3 regions of the Synechococcus sp. NB0720_010 genome follow, and region 3 is predicted to be linked to each of the others. Evidence: predicted binding sites of a transcription regulator. Region 3 holds the regulator's gene; each other region holds the start of a gene.

Region 1 (4,978 bases), 1.1 Mb from region 3:
GGTCATGGTCTTGACCGATCCGATGGCCGCCGATGGGGTGGAGGCCGCGTCCCTCACGGCCATCCTCGATCGCATTCATCTCCCGGACCTCGGGTCACCGGATCGCTATCAGCAGTGGGCGGGCCAGGCCGGACTCGTGCGGGAGGTCTGGCAGGACCAGACGGCGATGCTGGTTCGCCATTACAGCCGTGTTCGCGAGGAGCTCACGCGACGGGAGCAGGAGCTGCAGGCCAAGATCAGCCCGGAATACCTCCAGCGCATGGCCGCGGGCCTGGGGCACTGGATTGAAGGAGGGCAGCAGGGGCGCCTGAGTTGGGGGTTAATGCGCTTCCGCAAGCCAGCTGCAGAGGTCTGATGGATTCGTTCGCGGGCGCTGTCTTGATCTTTGTGGTGGGCGGTGTCGTCACCTTGGCGACCACCGTGATGGTGATTCAGGGCCATCTGCACTGGCGTGGCCGGGATCCCTGGGGGGAGGGCTAAGTCATGGCGTTTGTTCCCCTGCTGGCTGTTCAACCCTTCTTGGCCCCCGGGATCGCCTGGGCCCTGGTGGTGATTTTTTCGGTCCTTTGGATCGCCCTTGGGGTCTCCTGGGGACGCCGGGGTTCTGGCGATGCCGATGACTACATGCTGGCCGGCCGCAACATCGGTTTGGCCCTGAGCACAGCCACCTTGATGGCGTCCTGGGTGACCGGAAACACCACCTTGCTGGCGCCTGAGTTCGGCTATCGCAACGGTCTCTGGGGGATGTTCAGCTATGCCCTGGCCGGCCTGGGCCTGGTCCTGTTTGCACCCTTGGCTCTGCGGATCAAAACGCTGATGCCCAAGGGGCGCACCAGCGGCGACTTCATCCGCCTGCGCTATGGCCGAGCCGCCTGGTGGGTCTTCATGGTGATCACGGCGATCTACACCCTGGGCTTCCTGGTGACCCAGGCGATGGGGGCCGGGATCCTGCTGGAGGCCCTCTCCGGCTTCGACTATCGGCTCGGGATGGTTGTCGTCATCGGTGTCTCCACGATCTACACCCTCTATGGCGGCATGCGCGCCGTGGTGGGAACGGACTTCATTCAGTCCCTGCTGATCATGGGCCTGCTGGTCTTGGTCGCTGTTCTTGCCCTGCAGCAGTTCCCGGTACAGGAGCTCCACCGGGAACTGGCGGCGCAGCATCCAGAGCGCCTGAATTTGCTGTTGCCCGCTGGCTTGTTGATTGCTTGGAACTCCGCCCTCTTCTCCATGGGAGAGGTGTTTCACAACAACATCTGGTGGTCACGGGTCTTCTCCAGCCGCGCCTCCGTGGTGTTTGCCTCGTTTGTGCTGGGCGGTTTGGCCTGGATGACGGTGCCGCTGGTGACCGGTTCGATCGGCCTGGTGGCGCTCGCGCAGGCGGTGGATCTGCCCCAGGTGAACATGCTCTTCCCGGTGGTGGCCTCCCAGCTCTTGGGCGCCGGTGGTGCAGCGCTGGTGTTTGTGGTGGTCTTTGCCTCCTTGACCTCCACCCTGGATTCCCTCTTGGCGTCGACGGCGGATTTGGTGGCGGAGGACGTGGTCTTCAAGTTGCTGAACCCCAACTTGAGTGATGCCCAGTTGCGGCAGGCCACCCGCTTGGTGGTGCTGGGTTTGGGGCTGTTGACCCTGCTGCTCTCCTGGCCGCGGCTCGACTCTCTGGCCTCTGTGCTGTTCTTCACCGGTGCCCTGGTGGCGTCCACGATTTGGCCGGTGGCCTACGGGCTCTACTGGCCTAGCGCCAACCGCTGGGCGGCGATTGCGGCGATGGTCTCAGGCAGCGCCGTGGGCTTAGGCGCCTATTTCCTGATCGCTCCCTACTGCGCAGCTCTGCTGTCTGCGGCGGTGTCCGCAGTGGTCATGGCCGTCGGTACCCAGCTCCAGCCGGAGCGTTTCAACTGGTTGACCCTGAAGGAGGGATAGGGATGAAACGTTGGTCGCTCAAAACCCGTGTTGCCCTTGCTGCGGCAGCCCTGGCTCTGGCCTTGCCCGCCGCCCGAGCGGCGCAGTCGACGGACTCCCCGCGCTGGCTGGTGGATCTACCGCTGTTGCGCCTGGTGATTTATGGAAGTGTGGCGGGGTTGGCGCTTTCTGTGCTGGTTCTTCTGCTGATTTGGTGGAACGAATGGAGGCGCGGCGATGTCTGGTAACGCCTTTGTTTGCATGCCCCATGGCAAGAAGAGTGGCGTTTGTGTAGCCGTTGCTACGCAAATCTGCCCCGTTTTAAGCAGCTTGAACTTGGAGAAAGTGATGTGGCAGGGTGGATTTTGGTTTGAGACTCAGTGCGACCAATTCCGCCGCAGCGTTCTGCAGCAGTGGGCCTGGGTCCCCTAATCGCTATGACTGCACTCCACTCCGTCAAGACGAGTACCGGCGCTGACGCACCCGTGCGTTTTGATCCACTGGGGCCGGATGTCTTTGGCGCAGCCTCTCCCCAGGCCCTGTTGGGGGCGATTCAAGAGGACGGCGAGGCGCTCCAGGATCTGGTGGGGCAGCACGTGATCTCGATTCAGCCCTTCCGGCCCGAGACCCTGCTGCAGTTGTTTCGTCTGGCAGCCAAGTTTGAGAGCAATCCCGATCGCTATACGGCCCACAACACGCCGTTGAAGGGAAAGATTTTGATCAACGCCTTCTACGAACCCAGCACCCGCACGCGGCTGTCCTTTGACAGCGCCTGGCACCGTCTGGGCGGCGATTCGATCAACATCACCGACCGCGCCACGACGGGCCTGGCGAAGGGGGAGTCGCTGGAAGACGTCGCCCACATGTTCAACAACTACGGCGACTGCATCGTTCTGCGCGATACCGACTCCCAGGCCATCTATGCGATGACCGACACCCTGCGGATTCCGATCATCAACGCCGGCAATGGCATTGATGAACACCCCACCCAGGCAATGGCCGACCTCTACACGATGCTCAAGTGGCGCCCCGCCTTGGCGTCCCCTGAGGTCCCCGAGGATCAGCGGGCGCGCATCGGCATCGTTGGCATCCCCAGCCGCATGCGCACGGTTCGCTCACTGCTGCGGATCCTGGCCAAATTCCCGCAGATGGTGGAGGAGTTGGTCCTCATCCATGACCCGGCCAACGATGCCAGAGAGGACCTCTTTGATCGCGGCCAGCTGGAGGAGTTGCAGCAGGCGGGTCTGAAGGTGCGCTGCACCGGAGACCTGCAGGGCGAGATCCCCGGTCTGGATGTCATCTACATCAACGCCATTGCTTGGGTGGGCGATAGCTATGAGGTCCACGGCAACAGCTTTCGGCTGACGCGGGATCTGCCCTACAAGCCGGACGCCATCGTGTTGCATCCCCTGGCCCGTGGGCCGGAACTGAGTACTTGCCTCGATGACACCCCCCACAACTGGTACTTCAGTCAGGCCCGGGGGGCGGTCTTCCTGCGCATGGCTCTGTTGACCTGCATGGTGGACCGCACCAACCGGGTCATGGATGTGATCTGAGGAGGACGAAGGGATGTGTGGAATTGGTGGGGTCTTCAGCACCAGGGCGGATCAGCCCGTTGACCCGCAGCTGTTGGTCAACATGGCTGCGATCCAGGAGCATCGCGGTCCCGATGGTTTTGGCTACCGCACGCTGGATGAAGCCGGCGTGGGCTTCTGTCATGCCCGCCTCTCGATCATTGATCTGAATGAGACCCGGGCCCGTCAACCCTTCCTGAGCGCAGAGGCGGGGGCCGGCGCCCGGGTCCTGATGGCCCACAACGGCGAGTTCTATGACTTTCAGCGGATCCGCGCCGATCTGACGGCCCGCGGTGTTCGCTTCAGCAGCAAGAGCGATTCCGAGATCCTGCTGCGTCTCTATCAACAGCAGGGTTTAGGGGCGACGCTGCCGCAATTGCGCGGTGAGTTCGCCTTCGCGATCTACGACGAGGCCGGCGATGTGTTGCACCTGGTCCGGGATCGCTTCGGGATCAAACCCCAGTACTGGACGATCACATCCCAGGGCTTGGTCTTTGGCTCGGAACTCAAGGTCCTGTTTGCCCATCCGGCGGTCGAGCGGCGTTTCACCTCCGAAGGGCTCTTCCACCAGTTGATGCAAACCATGGTCCCCGGGACCACGGCCTTCGCGGGCATCCATCAGGTGCCGCCTGGCCATGGCATCAGTGTTCGCCGGCGCAACGGCAACCTTGAGGTGGAGACCTGGAAGTACTGGGACATGGACTTCCCGCGTCAGGGCGAGCGGGACAGCAGTAAGAGTGAAGCCGACCACATCGAGGCGATCCGTGCCGCCCTGCTGGAAGCGGTGGAGTTGCGGATGGTCGCTGATGTCCCGGTGGGTTGCTACCTCTCCGGAGGCATTGATAGCTGCTCAATCCTGGGGCTGGCCGCTGCCGTCAGCCAGAGCCCGGTGAAGGCCTTCACCATTGGCTTTGACGACGCGCGCTACGACGAGTCGCCCATCGCCCAGGAGATGGCCGAGGCCACAGCCGCTGAGCAGGACGTCATGCGTCTCTCGGGCAAGGAGCTCTATGGCTGGATGGAGCGCACCCTCTGGCACACGGAGCGCACGATCTACAACACCCTGGCGGTGGCCAAGTTCTTGATGAGCCGCCACGTCAACAGCGTCAACTACAAGGTGGTGATGACCGGAGAGGGCTCCGATGAGCTCTTCGGTGGCTATCCCGCCTTCCGCCGCGACATGTTCCTGCACGGTCTGCAGGATCTGCCGGAGCCGGAGCGCAAAGCCTGGGAAGACCTGCTGCAGCAATCGAATGCCTTGGTGCAGGGGGCGATGTTGGCGGCTGATCAAGTGGATGACCCCGACCTCGATGCGGTCGTGGGCTTCACCCCCAGTTGCCTCCAGCCTTGGTTGGCCTGTGCGCCCTTGGTGCCGGACCTGCTCGCGGAGGCCCATCGCTCGGTCCTTTCGGACTATTCGCCGGGCCAGGCCATCGCCAAGACCCTGGATCCCGATCAGCTGGAGGGGCGCCACGCCCTCGATAAGGCCCAGTACGTCTGGA
Region 2 (4,978 bases), 380 kb from region 3:
ACGATCGTGACGCTGCCTGGATTGCGTTTTTTGCGCTTCAACAGACGCTGGAACAGGACCGGGTGGCACTCCGCGGTGTTGGTTCCAATCAGGAAAGCCACCGAGCAGTGGTCCAGATCCTCGTAACAGGCAGGGGGGCCATCGGAGCCGAGGCTGCGGGTATAGCCCGCCACCGCGGAGCTCATGCAAAGCCGGGAATTGGCATCGAAGTTGTTGGTGCCCAACGCACCCTTCAACAACTTCTGGGCCAGGTAATAGTCCTCGGTGTGGAACTGGCCAGAGCCGTACATGGCAATGGCGTCAGCCCCCTTGGTGGCCAAGGTGCTGCGGATCCGGCCCACCAGCAGGTCCATGGCCTGCTCCCACCGGATGGGTTGAAACGGGTCGTCCAGGCTGGAGCGATAGAGCGGCTCCCGGAGACGCCCACGGTCCAAGGTCTCGCCGACAGTCGCACCCTTGATGCAGACCTGGCCCAGGCTTGAGGGGTGCTGGCGATCGCCCCGCGCGGTCCAGATCGGATTGCCCTCGGCGTCGCGCTTGACCGCCTGACCGGGCAAAGCCGGCGGAATCAGCTCAAGCCCACAACCAACACCGCAATAGGGGCATTGGCTACGCACGTTGCCGGAAGCGGACTGGGCCATGACCAGGAACGAAACAAGGTCGAAAGAAAAAGGGGCGGCTCGTGATGGCCGCCCCCTGAGAACCCCAGCGACGGGGAGGATTAGGCGTTGACGAGAGCCTTCTCGTCCGCATGCTCTTCAGCGAAGGAGCCCTTGGGCTCTTTCAGGAAGAAGAAGCAGAGGAAAGCGACGATCAATCCCGCAGTACCGAGGATTTGGAAGAAGGCGCTGTTGGAGGAGGCAATGATCTCCGCAGAGGGATCTTTGCCACCACCCATCCACATCGGCAGCAGGCTGAAGATCGTCAGGTAAGCAACCGCACCAACGTTGCCGTAGGCGCCCACAAGACCTGCGATCTGCCCCGTCACACGCTTCTTGACCAGCGGCACCATCGCGAAGGTCGCACCTTCACCGGCCTGAACGAAGAACGAGGCCAGCATCGTGATCAACACCGCGACGGTGATGCCCAGGGAGCCGGAGAACGCGCCGGGCTTGATCATGCTCATGATCAAGTAACCAATGCCCAAGCCGCCGGTCAGGAAGGCCATGGTGTTTTTGCGGCTGCCGAGCTTGTCGGAAATCAGACCGCCACCGGGACGAGCCACCAAGTTCACAAAGGCAAAACAGGACGCCAGGATGCCGGCTGTTGCCTTCGGCAGATCAAACGTGGTCTCAAAGAAGGTCGGCAGCATGGAGACAACCGCCAACTCAGATCCGAAGTTCACGATGTAGGTGAGCTCCAGAATGGCGACCTGCTTGAACTCGTAGCGATCTTCCTTGGGATATTGCCTAACGCCGTTGATCAGATCGCGGTTGGTGCGAATAATGCCCCAGGTCTGGAAGCCGAACCAAACCAGAACTGCCAGGAGCGCCAGGGGATAGGTGCCGGCGTTCAGGAAGCCAACTTTTTGCAGGCGCCAGCAGAGCACGCAGAGAATGGCCGCAAAGGGAACATTCATGCCCAGCAGGCCCCAGAAATCCCGCATGGAAGTCACCTCAAGACCAGCAGACTTGGCCGGCTTTTGGTAGGCCTTACCGGGGGGAGTATCAGTGACGCTAAAGAAGTAGATCACCCCATAGACGGCCGAAATAATGCCGGTCAGAGCAATCGCACCACGCCAATTCAAGATTGCGCCGGTGGGCAGCTCGAAGCCACCTGAGAAGGACAGGAAGCCAGCCAGGGCGACAAGAGTCAGCGCAGAGAAGGCCGAGCCAAAGTTGCCCCAACCGCCGTAGATCCCTTCCGCCAGGCCGATTTCCTTGGGCGGGAACCATTCGGCCACCATGCGGATACCGATCACAAAGCCGGCACCAACGATGGAGAGCAGCAGGCGAGCAACCACCAGCTGATTGAAGTCCTGCGCTGATGCAAACAGCAGGCAGGGGATCACCGAGAAGACAAGAATCGCCGAGTAGGTCTTACGGGGACCGAACTTATCCAGCAGCATGCCGATGAGCACGCGAGCAGGAATTGTGAGGGCAACGTTGCAGATCGCAACGGTACGGATTTGACCAAGGTCGAGGCCAAGATCAGCCTTAACCGTTGTAGCCAGTGGAGCCAGGTTGAACCAGACGACAAACGTCAGGAAGAAGGCGAACCAGGTGAGATGAAGAGTGCGATATCTCCCCTGGAGCGACCAAAGATCGCCAAGCATGGAGGACAGGGACAGTGGAGTAAGCCCAGGCCTTCAAAAAGCAGCGACCGGGGGAATCGCGCATCAAGCGCTGACGGAATTGGACCACCCGAGAGCCACCCCAACGGGTAACGACAGCTACCAAAGATCAATCCAGGCCCCGGACCGGACGCGGGCTAATCAATGCAATCAACCAGGCTTATCACCTGTCCGAGCAACAAGGCCCAGGGATTTGTTTGGTAGCAACAGCGACATTAAGAGCGGTTCCCAGCGCTACATCGTGCAGGCATGACTCCAGTGCGGATCCATGGCGCCGTGCTCTGCGGCGGTGCGAGCCGGCGCATGGGCCAAGACAAGGCAGCACTCCCCCACCCCGATGGCGGGAGCTGGCTTTCACGCACTGCGGAGCTCCTCAGTCGAGTCTGTGAATCGGTCGCGGTTTGCAGCCAACACCCAAGCCATGCGGCATTGGTGGCCGGGCTCGAGCGGGTCCACCTCACCCTGGAGCCCCCGCCTGCCCAAGGCCCCCTCAGGGCCCTTGCACAGGTGCTTTCCAGCACAGGCGACAGCGCTGTGCTGATCGCTCCGGTGGACATGCCCCGCCTGAGCCAAGAGACGCTGGAGTCGCTGATCACCCAGTGGGAGCTCGCGCCAGGCCAGGCTGCGGTGGCCCATGACGGCCAACAGCTGCAGCCCCTGCTGGGGATCTACCCGGGTGGAGCCAAGCAGCGCAGCACCCTCGCCCAGGCGCTAGAGGCGGGGGAGCGGCGCTGGCAGGGGTGGCTCGCCACCATCCCCCATCAAGCTGTGGTGCTTCCTGCCCAACAACTCCTCAATGCGAACACGCCTGCGGAGCGCGCCAGGCTGATGCCATGAGCCCAGGACCGGCCACCGATCAACTCCAGCGTCCCCTTGGGGTCCTGCGGCTCTCTTTGACAGCGCGCTGCAACTTGGCTTGCCCCTACTGCCAACCGGACGGGGAAGAAGCACCAGACCGACTGACAACGGAGCAGCGTCTGCGGGTGATCGAAGCGGCCTGCAGCCTGGGGGTCAGCAGCCTGCGCCTAACCGGTGGGGAACCGCTGCTGACACCTGATCTGGAGGAATTACTGGAGGCCATCGGCCTCGCGCGAAGGCACACCAACAGCCCCCTGCGGGACTTGAGCGACACCGCTTTAACGACCAATGGCCTGCTGCTCAGCCCTGAGCGAGCCCAGCGGCTGCGGCGAGCAGGGTTGCAGCGCATCACCATCAGCCTTGATGCCGTCGCGCCTGAGCGTGTCGGGGAGATGAGCGGCCGGCCGCACCAGGGAGCACAGCTCCTGCAGCAGGTCTTGGCGGCCATCGCCGCGGCCAAGGCCGCTGGATTTGATCCCGCCGTTGGCGCGCTGAAGCTCAACAGCGTGATCCAGCGGGGACGCAACGACGATCAATTGCTACCTCTCGCCGCCCTCGCCCGCGACCAGGGCCTGGAGTTGCGGCTGATCGAAACCATGGATGTGGGCAACCGCAACGGCTGGTCCCCCGAGCAGGTCGTGCCCGCTGCCGAAATGATCGAGCGCCTGGGCAGCCGATGGCCCCTGGAGCCCCTGGGACGCCCTACCCATGGCACCGCCAGCCGCTGGCGTTACCGGGATGGCCGCGGGGCCGTTGCCGTCGTGGCCTCCATCACGCAACCGTTCTGCGGCGACTGCAACCGGCTACGGGTCACAGCCAATGGCATGGCCTACACCTGCCTGTTTGCCTCGCAGGGCCAAGACCTCAAGCCTTGGCTACAGACCCCGGAAAGCCTTCGCCAAGCGATCGGCCAGCTCTGGAGCCACCGCCGAGATCGCTACAGCGAAGAACGTGCCTCGCGCCTGGCGCAGCCCAAAGCGGAGATGGCCTATCTGGGGGGCTAAAACCAAGCCAACAGACCCGACAACTTGAGGCTGGCCAACAGCAGCACCAACGCCAGCAATCGACGAATCCAGACCTCTTGAAACCGCCGGCTGCCGCACCAGCTCCCCAACGCTCCTGCCAAGGCCACCAGGGGCAACGGGGCCAGCAGAACTGGCATGGGTGGCAAAGCAGAAGTGCCGTAGCTCAGCAGCCAACCACTGAAACCCGCCAGGGAGTTGCACCAGATAAAGGCCGCTGAGACTCCGGCCGCCAGACGGATGGGAAGCCAACCCGCCAGCAGCACGAGGGGAGTCAAGAAGATCCCTCCCCCGGTTCCACTCAAACCAGCCAACAGACCCAGCAGGGCTCCGGTGAACAAGACCCATGGGAGTGGAGGCAGGGCCAAGGCCGCCGCCCCAGGCCCCGCCTTCGGCCGCCAAAGCCGCAGGGCCGAAAAGAGCAACACCACGGCCAAGAACAGGCTCAAGCCATCGCTCGGGAGCTGCCAACTCCCACCCAGCAGCGCCGCGGGAATCGAACAGGAGAGCAGGGGCAGCAGGAAACGGCGCTGGACGACAACCGGCAGGTGGCCATCGCGGTAAAAACGCCAACTGGCCAGGCTCGCCACCACCAGATTCATCACCAAAGCCATCGGCCGAATCCACTCCAGCGGCACGGCGAAGAGGGCCAGGCTGGCGATGTAGCCAGAGGCGCCCGCATGGCCAACGCAGGCATACAAAAAGGCGATGAGCCCCAGGGCTAAGAGCAGCCCGGGCTCCAGCGCAGTCATGGGGCCTCGGTCAGGCGCGGCAGCAACTGCACCAAGTTGCACGGACGGGTCGC
Region 3 (4,978 bases):
TTACCGCCAGCACTTCGTTGTGAGCTTCTCGCTGCGGGCGTTCCTGCACTTCATGGACCTGCGCGCCAAGCTCGATGCCCAGGAGGAAATCCGGGTGCTCTGCGATCTGATGTGGCCCCACCTCCAGGCCTGGGCCCCAGAGATCGCGGCTTGGTACGAGAAGACCCGCCTGCACAAGGCGCGCCTGGCCCCTTAGGGCTCAGACCTTGGCCAAGGTGACCCGCTCGGGCTGGTGCTGGTACTTGCCAGCCCGGTCCTTGTAGGTCGTCTCGCAGGGATCACCCTCGAAGAAGAGCAGCTGGCAAATGCCCTCATTGGCATAGATGCGGCAGTCCGCTCCGGAGGAATTGCTGAACTCCAGGGTCAGGTGACCTTCCCAACTGGCCTCAGCTGGGGTGGTGTTGACGATGATCCCCAGGCGGGCATAGGTGCTCTTGCCCAGGCAAATCACGGTGATGTTGGGAGGGACGCACATCTTCTCGAGCGCCACACCCAAGCCGTAGGAGTGGGCCGGGAGGATGAAGTACGAGCCGTCCTCGTCCTCGTGCAGGGGCACCGGCTCCAGGTTGGCGGGGTTGAAGCGCTTGGGATTCATGATCGTTCCGGGGACGTGCCGGAAGATCAGGAACTCCTGCGGGGAGAGACGCAGGTCGTAGCCGTAGGACGAGCAGCCAAAGCTGAGGACGGGCTTTTCGCTGTTCTCCGGATCGAGATGGCGAACCAGCTGTGGCTGAAAGGGCTCGAGCATGCCCAAGGCGGCCTGCTCGTTGATCCAACGGTCGTTTTTGAGCATCAGAAACCTCGGCGCAGCTGGGTGACCTGATCGGCCATGGCCAACAGAGCGGTGGGCATGGAGGGCCCCGTCAGGATCACATCCAGGTGGGACGGCCGCTGCTCCAGGGCTGAAACGACCTCCGCCTCGGACAGGTAGCCCAATTCGACGGCCAGGCCCAACTCATCGAGCACCAACTGATCCAGCTGACCGCTCAGAAACTGCTCACGGGTGTACGCCCAGATCTCGCGCACAGCCTCGACATCGGCCTGGGAGGCCGGCACAGGCTCAGAGAGGCAACCCGCCACGGCTGGCCTCAGCCACTGAAGGCGGCCACAGAGCCACACACTGCGCTCCAGACCCTGATCGACCCCACCTTTGAGGAATTGGCTCACCAGAACGCGGCTACCAAGCCCGGCACTGCGCAGGGCCTGACTGAACACCCCACTGAAGCTGCCGCGGAAGGGAGCGGTGTGCACCTGGAGCTGACCCTCCTGCTGAGCTGCCAGGCGCACGCTGCGAGCGGGGGCCGACGCCGGGACCACAGCCAACGGACGCAGGTGTCCAGCACGGGGCGTGGCTGCAATGCTGGCCGTCATCGAGTGCATGGCTGCCGCTTGGGATCCTGAATGTAGCGGCGTTAGGCCGTCCGGCAAGCAACAAGCACTACCTGTAGTGCAAACACCCGTACCATCGAGGCACTGAGCCAGCCCGCGATGAGCAGCACCCAACCCAGGCGGGACGGCCGCAGCGCAACGGACCTGCGCAGCACCCGCTTCGCTTGGGATCCGATGGGCTTCGCCCTGAGTTCCGTCACGGTGTACACGGGCAACACGGCTGTGATCTGCAGCGTTTGCTTAGAGGAGGGTGTTCCGAAGTGGCGTAAAGGCTCCGGCAAGGGCTGGCTGAGCGCCGACTACCGGCTGCTTCCCGCCAGCACCCCCAGCCGGCAGCCACGGGAGCTGATGAAGCTTTCCGGTCGGACCCAAGAAATCCAACGCCTCATCGCCCGCAGCCTCAGGGCCTGCCTTGATTTGGAGGTTCTGGGGGAGCGGACCCTGCAAATCGACTGTGACGTCCTCCAAGCCGATGCCGGCACCCGCACCGCCAGCATCACTGGAGCCTGGGCCGCCTTAGCCCTCGGCCTGCAACGCCTGGAGCAGCGCGGAGTGCTGGAACGATCGCCCCTGGTGGGGCAGGTGGCGGCGGTTTCCGTTGGCCTCGTGGATGGCGCCGCACTCCTCGATCTCGACTACAGCGAGGACAGCCAAGCAGAGGTCGATCTGAACGTGGTGATGAATCAAGAGCAACATTTGCTCGAAATTCAAGGCACCGCGGAGGGCGCACCCTTCAGTCGCCAACAGCTTTCCGGTCTGGTTGACCTAGCGGAAAGCGGCATCGATCAACTGATGCAGGCCCAGAAGCAGGCCTTGGCAGAGGCAGCAAATTAGTTTCAATGGCTACAGGGCGGCCCTGGACTGATCCGTAGGTTCCAAGCAACTCAGTCGCGCTGACATGGTCGTGGCAACGCAAGGATTCAGCCGCTACTCCCCTAGCCCTACGACCGGTACGTCAGTGATCGCACCGATCGCGGGCAGTCCGCTGCCACCCAATGCCACGCTTCTGGATGTCATCCGGGGCCTGAGCGGTAGCACCACCGAGATCGTTGAGCGGGGCAAAACAATCTTTTTCCCCGGCGACCCCGCCGAAAAGGTTTATCTGCTGAAGCGGGGTGCGGTCCGGCTCTCCAGGGTCTACGAATCCGGCGAGGAAATCACCGTGGCACTGCTGCGGGAGAACAGCCTGTTCGGTGTGCTGTCTCTACTCACGGGCCAGCGTTCAGACCGCTTCTATCACTCGATTGCCTTTACTCGCGTCGAGCTGGTGACGGCTCCCGCAACCTCCGTCCGCAAAGCGATCGAACAGGACCCGGCGGTTGGTCTATTGCTTCTTCAGGGTCTCTCCTCTCGGATTCTTCAAACCGAGACCATGATCGAAACCCTCACCCACCGCGACATGTCCTCGCGACTGGTGAGCTTCCTGCTGGTGCTCTGCCGCGACTTTGGAGTGCCCAGCAGCGAAGGGATCACGATCGACCTTCGCCTGTCCCACCAGGCCATTGCCGAAGCAATCGGATCGACCCGCGTCACGATCACCCGACTCTTGGGCGACCTCCGCAACGACGGGCTGGTGCAAATCGACCGCAAGAAGATCACCGTCTTCGATCCGTTGGCCCTCGCCAAACGCTTCAGCTAAACGGCTGAACTGGTGGCCGATCCCAGCTGCGTTCCAAGCCACCGCAACCGATACTGACCGTCGTCGCACAACGTCGTGTCCGGCTGGATCCTGATCCTGGCGTTGCTGATCCTCGGGGGAGTGCTCTCCACCCTGGGGGATCGCTTGGGATCCAAGGTCGGCAAGGCGCGGCTGAGCTTGTTCCGGTTGCGGCCCAAGAAAACCGCCGTAGTGATCACGGTGCTGACCGGCAGCTTGATCAGTGCCATCTCCCTTGGGCTGATGCTGCTCGTCAGTGATCGCTTGCGCACGGGGCTCTTTGAACTCGATCAGATCGAACAGCGCCTACGGGACAGCCGCGATGCCCTGAGCTCAAGTCGCCAGGACCTGGCCCAAAGTCGCAACGCCCTGCGCAGCGCAGAGAACGAGCGCAGCGAGGCCCAACGCCAACTCAAGGTGGTGGCCGAGCAGGCCAGCCGGCTGCAGAAGGAACTGGCTCCCCTGATGGAGCAACGCAAACAACTGGAGGCCGAGCGCGACCGCCTCAGCCGTGACATCGCCGCGAAGGATTCCGATCTCCAGCGCAACCGCACTGAGCTCGCCAAGCTCAACAGCAAGATCAAAAGCAGCAGCCAAGAGCTCGAGCGTCTCGAACGCAACCTGATTGCCCTACGTCAGGGTGATGTGGTGATCAGCAGTGGCCAAATCCTGGAGGTGGCCAAGGTGCGGATCGAGAAGCCCAGCCAGGCCCGAGACGTGATCCACGCCCTGCTGCAGCGCACGAATTTGAACGTTTACCAGCGCGTGCTGCCAGGCGAAACACCGAACCGTCAAATCCTGTTGGTGCCGCGCAGCGACATCAGCAAATTGGAGACCACCCTCAGCAAACGCGGCGAGTGGGTCGTGAGTCTGATCTCAGCGGCCAATGTGCTCAAAGGGGAGCGTCAGGTCGTGGCATTCCCGGATGTCAGACCCAACAAACGGGTGGTGCGTAGTGGAGAACAACTGGCCACCACCGTGCTGGAGGCCGATGAGCGCTCCCCAGACCAGGTGCGTAGCCGTCTGAACCTCCTCCTCGCCGCAGCCTTTACCCGAGCCCAACGCCAAGGGGCCCTGGCCAACGGCCTGCAATTTGACCCGGCACGCCTCAATCAACTGGCTGAGGCCCTGGTCAACCGCCCCCTGGGCGAGACCGCCAAGCTCGAAGCCATCTCCAGAGGCAACAGTGATCTGGCCGACCCGATTGCCGTGGACATTCGCTGGCAGCGCCCGCAATGACTTGGATCGGACTCGATCCCGGCCGCAGCAAATGCGGCTTGGTGCGCTCTGACCACAGCACAGGCCAGATCGAGGTTGCCGCCGTGCTCTCCCCGGAAGAGTGCTTCAAGCAGATTGCGATCTGGCGAGAACGTCCGGGTCTTGAGGGTGTTGTGCTCGGCGATGGCACGGGCAGCAAGCACTGGCAGCGGCAACTCAACGACCTGGGCCTGGCTATCCAGCTCATCCCTGAAGCGGGAACCACCCTGGCCGCACGAGCCCGCTACTGGCAGCTGGAGCCCCCCAGGGGCTGGCGGCGAATGCTCCCCGAGGGCCTGAGGTTGCCCCCACGGGACTACGACGATGTCGTGGCTCAACTGCTGCTGGAGCGCCATTGGAGAACGGAGCTCAAGCGGGAACCTGGCTTGGTCGTCTTGCGCCAGCTCGCTGCCTAAAACCTGGCCCGCACGCTGAAGGCGTAGTCCCCACCCGCCTCCAGCTGGTAGTCGGTTTTCAACAGGAAGCGCAGCAACGCGTCCTGGATCAAGGCCCGGCCGAGGGAAGGTTCCACCTGCAGCTCGCCGCGGTCAAAGAACCAGGCGAACGTCCACTCGAACCCTCCAGCGCTGACCTCGCCCTCCAGCACCCGCTGGCTAAAGCTTTGGCGCAGCACCCGCAATTGCGCCGTTGTCGTGGGGAGGCGACTCACGCGGA

The links. Region 3 encodes NtcA, which controls nitrogen genes in cyanobacteria. Its sites were predicted from a motif close to GTANCNNNNGNTAC; they were not measured.
Region 1: LY254_RS12525 (aspartate carbamoyltransferase) is a predicted target of NtcA. The motif match lies at 2,194-2,207, and genes of this name have one in related genera.
Region 2: LY254_RS08775 (NarK family nitrate/nitrite MFS transporter) is a predicted target of NtcA. The motif match lies at 2,383-2,396, and genes of this name have one in related genera.

Annotation. Positions count from the first base shown of each region.
Region 1 is NZ_CP090898.1:2,353,698-2,358,675, forward strand. It holds gene LY254_RS12510 (cyclopropane-fatty-acyl-phospholipid synthase family protein) at 1-355, shown strand, start outside; gene LY254_RS12985 (hypothetical protein) at 355-480, shown strand; gene LY254_RS12515 (urea transporter) at 484-1,923, shown strand; gene LY254_RS12520 (hypothetical protein) at 1,926-2,150, shown strand; gene LY254_RS12525 (aspartate carbamoyltransferase) at 2,340-3,458, shown strand; gene asnB (asparagine synthase (glutamine-hydrolyzing)) at 3,472-4,978, shown strand, end outside.
Region 2 is NZ_CP090898.1:1,669,344-1,674,321, reverse strand. It holds gene LY254_RS08780 (molybdopterin oxidoreductase family protein) at 1-641, opposite strand, end outside; gene LY254_RS08775 (NarK family nitrate/nitrite MFS transporter) at 722-2,275, opposite strand; gene LY254_RS08770 (molybdenum cofactor guanylyltransferase) at 2,543-3,130, shown strand; gene LY254_RS08765 (GTP 3',8-cyclase MoaA) at 3,127-4,155, shown strand; gene LY254_RS08760 (sulfite exporter TauE/SafE family protein) at 4,152-4,925, opposite strand; gene moaB (molybdenum cofactor biosynthesis protein B) at 4,922-4,978, opposite strand, start outside.
Region 3 is NZ_CP090898.1:1,294,127-1,299,104, forward strand. It holds gene thyX (FAD-dependent thymidylate synthase) at 1-196, shown strand, start outside; gene dcd (dCTP deaminase) at 200-793, opposite strand; gene LY254_RS06950 (cob(I)yrinic acid a,c-diamide adenosyltransferase) at 793-1,371, opposite strand; gene rph (ribonuclease PH) at 1,489-2,223, shown strand; gene ntcA (global nitrogen regulator NtcA) at 2,288-3,028, shown strand; gene LY254_RS06965 (DUF3084 domain-containing protein) at 3,104-4,285, shown strand; gene LY254_RS06970 (resolvase) at 4,282-4,719, shown strand; gene LY254_RS06975 (DUF3146 family protein) at 4,716-4,973, opposite strand.